3 regions of the Paenibacillus sp. UNC217MF genome follow, and region 3 is predicted to be linked to each of the others. Evidence: riboswitches for the same ligand, from Rfam matches in the RefSeq annotation. Region 3 holds a riboswitch; each other region holds the start of a gene.
The links. A riboswitch is a leader RNA that binds a small molecule or an ion and turns the genes downstream of it on or off. The one in region 3 is predicted to bind cobalamin.
Positions count from the first base shown of each region.

Region 1: it holds a riboswitch for cobalamin, as region 3 does, so the genes downstream of both, metE (5-methyltetrahydropteroyltriglutamate--homocysteine S-methyltransferase) here and BP95_RS32105 (DUF4430 domain-containing protein) in region 3, are expected to answer to the same signal.
Region 2: it holds a riboswitch for cobalamin, as region 3 does, so the genes downstream of both, BP95_RS0106640 (ABC transporter substrate-binding protein) here and BP95_RS32105 (DUF4430 domain-containing protein) in region 3, are expected to answer to the same signal.

Region 1 is NZ_JMLT01000003.1:43,965-46,237, reverse strand. Features, by position in the region: gene BP95_RS0100270 (heavy metal translocating P-type ATPase) at 1-46, shown strand, start outside; gene BP95_RS0100265 (HesB/YadR/YfhF family protein) at 237-527, shown strand; cobalamin riboswitch at 740-930, shown strand; gene metE (5-methyltetrahydropteroyltriglutamate--homocysteine S-methyltransferase) at 1,254-2,273, shown strand, end outside.
Region 2 is NZ_JMLT01000009.1:215,252-217,524, reverse strand. Features, by position in the region: gene BP95_RS0106645 (FecCD family ABC transporter permease) at 1-174, opposite strand, end outside; gene BP95_RS0106640 (ABC transporter substrate-binding protein) at 192-1,193, opposite strand; cobalamin riboswitch at 1,643-1,854, opposite strand; gene BP95_RS0106630 (histidine phosphatase family protein) at 2,051-2,273, opposite strand, start outside.
Region 3 is NZ_KK366028.1:184,951-187,223, reverse strand. Features, by position in the region: gene BP95_RS32105 (DUF4430 domain-containing protein) at 1-1,212, opposite strand, end outside; cobalamin riboswitch at 1,372-1,564, opposite strand; gene rlmN (dual-specificity RNA methyltransferase RlmN) at 1,699-2,273, opposite strand, start outside.

The DNA.
Region 1 (2,273 bases), on a different contig from region 3:
ATCCGTTGTACTGAATGCACTGCGGCTTCAACGCATCAAGCTGTAACCTGGCAGAATTTCTCGGTAGAGATCGTGATGTTCCTAAACAGAAGGTAGCATATAATTATATCGCCGAACGTATTATGCGGTAATGATGATGCGGATCATTGACGAACTGTCAACTTTGGTGTTAACAAAAGTGGCGGCCACATGGTATGATCAAATCGGATGAAAGGTATGATTAAGGAGGTCTGAACATGCAATTACGCGTTACAGCGAAGGCAGTCGAGCGTTTTTTGGCTGATTGGGGATTTACAGCAGGAGACTCAGTACGCATATTCGTCCGCTACAGCGGATTCAGTGCTTCAGGACCTTATTCATTCGGCATCATGAAAGACAGTCCGCAATATCCAGCAGTGACGGAAGTTGTGAACGGCATTACGTTCTTTATGGAGCAAAATGATGTATGGTTCTTGGATAATCGTGAATTGACGCTAGATGAGAAAGGTGAAGATATTGTCTTTCTGCATGAAGGAATGGTCATCTAGCGCATCAACCCGTAATCATCAATAGGCGAGCCGAGAGGCTCGCCTATTGTGCATGGATAGACGCTTAGTGAATTAGAGTTTAATGAAGATAATGTGACAGCTCCGGTATTTGTTTATTTTGGGTAGAGATGAGAAAAAATCCTTGTCATTCGTTCTGGTTAGATATATAATCGTTCTCAATTGGGGGAAGCGTGACTGCGACTTTCAATGCAATTGAATAGGAGGAAACAGGTGCTTTGGGTAACGTCGAAGCTTAATAGGGAAGCCGGTTGGAAATCCGGCGCGGTCCCGCCACTGTGACAGTTGAGGTATTGCGAGAGAGCCACTGGTCGTAATCGATCGGGAAGGCTGCAAAGGCCAATGAAGCTGAAGCCAGGAGACCTGCCTGTTTTGACAACACTGTTCGTACCTACGGGAGATAGGGAAGTGTTCGTAAGCATGGATATCGGTTTTCGATTCCTCTTAGCATGAGGGCAGTCTGCTAATGAGACGGAAGGATCGATCTATTCCACTATGACTTCATGGACGTTTACGAGACATTTCTGTTGTTGGACAGGAATGTCTTTTTTGCATATTGGGATGCAATGAAAATATCTGAAGTCTGAGTGATAAAGTCACATATGGTGGGGTAGAGCGCTCAACTGCAATCTTAATTCCGTGTTAAGCGATAGAAATTGTCCAATTATATCCCGTACGGCAAAATGACTCATGGAGAGGGGCAGTATGATGACAGTTCATTCAATCAAGACAAGCACAGCAGGTTACCCTCGGATCGGATACGACCGGGAATGGAAGAAGGCATTGGAGCAATATTGGGCTGGGAATAGTTCTGTTCAGCAGCTGGAAGAAGGATTGGCGCGCATCAATGATGTTCGGCTGAAGACGATGCAGGACGCTGGCATTGACCTAATTCCAGTAAATGATTACTCCTGGTATGATCATGTGCTTGATATGACGGCCACATTTGGATTGATTCCGTCACGGTTTGCATATGATGGTGGAGAAGTGAACGCAGATTTGCTGTTCGCCTTGGCTCGCGGAACACAGGATGCGGTAGCTTGCGAGATGACGAAGTGGTTCAATACGAACTATCACTACATTGTGCCGGAATGGGAAGGCAAGGCGCCGCAACTTACGGTCAATCGCCCGTTGCAAGCCTATCGCCAAGCGAAGCAGATTCATGGCATTGAAGGTAAGCCAGTCATCATCGGGCCATATACTTATGTCCGCTTTATTAAAGGGATTAAACCGGAAGAGCGCCTGAACGTTCTTCGCCAATTCGTAGGGGTATACGGACAGTTGCTTAGCGAGTTGGAGGGTGAAGGTGTGCAGGCTGTGCAATTGGATGAACCTGCATTCGTGCTGGAAATGCCAAGCGAGCATTGGGCTGCTGTGAAGGAAGTCTATGCCGAATTGCGTAAGGCAGCACCAAGTTTATCGTTATGGGTTCAGACCTACTTCGATGCGGTGTCCGACTACGAAGCGTTCGTGTCGCTTCCGGTGGATACGCTCGGATTAGACTTTGTTCATGATAGAGGGAGAAATGAAGCAGCGCTTCGTCAATTCGGATTCCCTGCGCAGAAGCAGCTTGCTGTCGGCATTATTGATGGCCGCAATATTTGGCGTACGGACTTGGCTGCAGCAGCAGCATGGCTCGAGTCTGTGGAAGAGATTGTACCGAAGGAACGCTGGATTATTCAGCCATCATGCAGCCTGCTTCATGTACCACTCACGGCGGCGCGGGAA
Region 2 (2,273 bases), on a different contig from region 3:
GGAAGCGTCATCCCATGTCACCGGTATGAACTGATCCAGCCCTGGAATATGATGAAGCAGAATTTGAGCAATTTCCCCCATTGGCATTTGTACAGAGCCTACAGCGAGGCATCCTACAACGGACAAAAGGAGAAGCGCAATACCCGCTCCTCCATACCAACCCATTTTATTCATCGATTTCTCCACGATGATTATTTTACCAAGTCCGGATGAATCGCCTTCGCAACTGCCTTCAATCCTTCAGCTACACGAGGTCCCGGACGGCTGATCAGGTTCTGATCCACACCGATTACTTGATTGTTCTTAATTGCATTAATGTTGTTCCAACCGCTGCGTCCACGAATAATTTCTTCCAAGGATTTGTTCGTCTCTTTGTCCACTACACCTTGCGTGAACATGATTACATCCGGATTGGATTTAATAATATTCTCTTCGTTAATTTGAATCCAGCCAGCTGAATCAGCCGCAACGTTCGTGCCGCCTGCCACTTCAATCAGTTCGTTCATGAACTCGCCGCTGCCTACTGTCCAGCCTGGGGAGAATTCAATATACACCTTTTTCTTCTCCGCACTTTGAACGGCCGACTTCACATCTTCACGCACTTGTTTCATGTTGTCAACAATCGTCTTCGCCTTAGCTTGCTGATCCGTAATTTGACCATACAATTCAATGTTCTTAATCACATCATCGTACGTTTTTGGCTCAACCTTGAATATTTTAATGCCCAGTTCACGGAACTTCTTCACGACGGGCTCCTTCATGGAGATACCTGTGAATACGATGTCCGGCTTAGCTTTAATGATTGCCTCTTCATTCGGCTTCGTAATGCCGCCCATTTTCTCTTTGGACTTCGCTGCCTCTGGATAGTCGTCAAAATCAGACACCCCAACGATTTGTGCATCCAATCCAAGCGCGAACAAGGACTCTGTCTCAGCTGGGGACACGGATATAATACGTTCTGGCGCTTTGTCGAATGTGAACTCCTCACCAGTCGCATCCTTAACAGTCAGTGGATACGTCGTTTTTAGATCATCCTGCTTCGGTTGTTCTGTAGCCCCATTGCCATTGGACTCTTGCTGTGCAGTATTATTCTCAGCAGGCTTAGCCGCATCTTTATTGCCGCAAGCCGCCAGTCCTACTGTAAGCATAAGCGCCAATAGCGCCGCTACCGATTTGTTCAGCCATTTGTTCATGTCAGAATCTCTCCCTCGCGTCATTCTTCCTAGTCTCTAACCATGTACTACCCGTGCAGGTGTAAAGCGGTTCCATCCTTCGCCATGCGAACGATAATGCACTGCAAGCTGCACTTGCCGTAAGAATGTATGTACATCCCCATTCGGTATCAGTTGTCAATGAGCACTTGCATATACCTGAGCTGTAAATCCTACTGTGACTGAATTTGTGATATACATTCGTGCTGTGCAATTGCATTGAACTGCAGTTTACCTTGTACAAACGAAGTGCTTGATGGGATGTGAAATCATTTCCAAATACAGCAAAAACCCCCGATCCTTCGATCCGGGGGAACACAAAGTCATCTATCGCAATATTCAACAGACACCTAGAAGCAGGAAGCAAGCAGCTGCGCTGCCATGTTGCCTGATGCATTACGCCAATGACGTGATCCTCTCCGCGAAGGATACAGCTCGTCCATCTTCAGGCAGGTTTCCTGACTTAGGAGAATACGTTGCAGCTCGCCTTCCCATCCATAGCGGTACATACAGCACACACTAATGAATCCGACAGTGGCATCATGAGCGCAACACTCCATTCACAGTGGCGGGACCGCGCCGGGTTTACACCGGCTTCCCTATTAACCTCGAATATGCATCGGCCATACAATACAACGGTGTCTCTTACCGAACAACGCGTATGGATCCGTACCGCATACATACCCAAGGACCTGAAGTATCACGATTATTCAATATGGAATACATTTCGTCATCCAAGTGCTAAACTCGATAATTGATTATAGGGGAAAAGCCCCTGCGTTGCAATAGATTACATCATTGCGCGTATCCAATGAACCTGCTTTGACACACAAACGTCATCATCTGCTGGGAAGCCGTTCTGCTCGCAAGAACTTCCATTTGCGGGCACATCGCTTCGCCGTAATCATAACACCGCCACCGATTGGCGCAGCGGCTTCCCAGAATGACTTCCTTGGGAAAGCCAGCGTGTATAAGCGACGAACGACGCCACCGTGTGTGACGATGACAACATCCGGCCGCGGAGTAGGCCCGCTTCCATATGACTGTCTCTGCATCCGGCTT
Region 3 (2,273 bases):
TAGTCTTGCTTGATCCCCATTCCCCGAAGTGAGGTAGGGAATTGGTGGATTAACTTGATCCAGCGCTAACTTTAATACATCCAACGCAGTGTGCTTTTTAATGGTCGCATCCAAGGAAATTAGGTTAGGTTGATAAATGACATCTTCAATCCCCTTGACACTTACCTGCACATTAATCTGTGATTGATCCGGTGGAAGTTTCACTTCCGCGAGGCGACTCCATACCGATTTTCCATGCTTGATATCGAGCAATGCAACAAGAGCCTGCTCGGTGGACATCCGGTTTGTAGCGTTATCCGTTACTTTCCATTTAAATGATCCACTATTTTGTTGAAAACGTGCATATGCATCAATAACTGTGTTGCCGGAATTTTGCCACTTTGCTGACAAGACATCATCGCCTGCAGCAACCAATCCCGATACGGATGTAGATAAGCTATTGGAATTATCTCCGGATCCCCATGTACCAACGGAATCAAACCCTCCGTTGTCCAATTGGCGGTTTTTCAACAATTCCTTAGCTCGTTCAATTGCCGCATCTACCGCGCTCTGTCCTTGGTATTGACCAAGTGCAAGCAGCGCCATACCAGTAATGTCAGTATCACCCGAGCTTCCAGTAGCTGACAGTCCATAACCTCCGTCAGCATATTGTGCTTTAAGCAGATAATCGAGTGCTTTTTGCTTGGATGCGGCATTCCATGATCCCATATCCTGACCAAGCTTTTCACCGGCGCTTAAGGCAATCATTGCCCAAATGTGTTTATTGACTCCACCGATAGCACCCGTTGCTGGATCTTGCTGAGCTGCCAGCTCCGCCCACAGATTCCGGTTCGTTTCCCAAGCGTGAGCCGGATTCTTTCCTAACGCAAGTAAGCCATAAATATATCGAATATGATCGGTGCCTCCTGCATTTGGACGAAGTCTTGGCTCTTTTGTTTCCCATTTAGGTAATCTCCAAGTCCCATCATGCAAATCTTGACCCGCGCTCCACAGAGCAACAAGCTCCCACCATGAATCACTTACAGCATCTTGATTAGAAGCATCATTATAATAATCTTTATAGTATTGAACTGTATGTTCAATCATGTTATTTAGTTGTGTATTACCCTGCCCACTAGCCGCTCTTATGACTTGTGGCTGTACAAGAGATAACAACAACACGATACTTAGTAATGCAGACAAGCTCTTCTTCAACATTCTGTTCGTAATCATCTTCAATGTCTGATCTCCTTAATATGTCGATATGAAGGCAATAAAAAAACACCTTTCCATGTTAGAAAGATGTTAGGTAACCACTTCGGTGCAGCTAAATACACTAGTAATCTCCTACTAGCAGCACGAATAAACATCCCCCTCCCATCCTCGTGAGAAATATAGAGCACTTATATGGCAGGTCTCCTGGCTTCGCATCATCGCTCGACAATCTACCTTCCCGTTAACTCAGTTAACAGTGGATAAAAGCCTTGATTGTCAGCTCTGCGTTACAGTGGCGGGACCGCGTCGAACTCGCATCGACTTCCCTATTAAGCTGCGCGTGCACAGCACCATATAAACTATTTCTATGTAATTGCGATAAGAATACGTGGTTTTATTGTAGCAAAATTTAGCATGACGGACAAAGAACTTTCTCATAGACAGCACGAAAAAAAGCGCCCTACCCATTGGTAGGTACGCCTTTTGTTGACTACAAAATGTTATTTAGCTCATAGCTGCCTGATCGGCACCAGCACCGCTTTCTTTCTTAATCTGCTTGCTGCGAAGCTGGCCACAAGCTGCATCAATGTCTGTACCATGCTCCAACCGTACACTGCAGCTAATGTCCTTTTTCTTCATGACATCATAGAAGCCACGAATCGACTCCTGCTCGCTGCGCTGATACTGGCTGTGCTCATCAACAGGGTTGTACGGAATCAGGTTCACATTGACCTCGTCCTGCATCTTCCACTCTTGAATCAGCTGCACCAACTCAAGTGCGTGCTCCTGCTGATCGTTCACGTCCTTCAGCAAAATATATTCCAGCGTCACCCGTTGGTTTGTCGTGTTGATGAAGTACCGAATCGCCTCCATCACCTTTGCAATCGGAATGGCGCGGTTAATCTTCATAATGCGCGTGCGAAGCTCATCATTCGGCGCATGCAAGGACAGGGCCAAGTTCACCCGCAGATTAATATCTGCGAAGTCTTTAATCTTATTCGCCAATCCGCTCGTCGATACCGTAATTCGTCTCGCTCCAATTGCCAGACCTTTATGGTCGGTAACAACCCGCAAGAAGT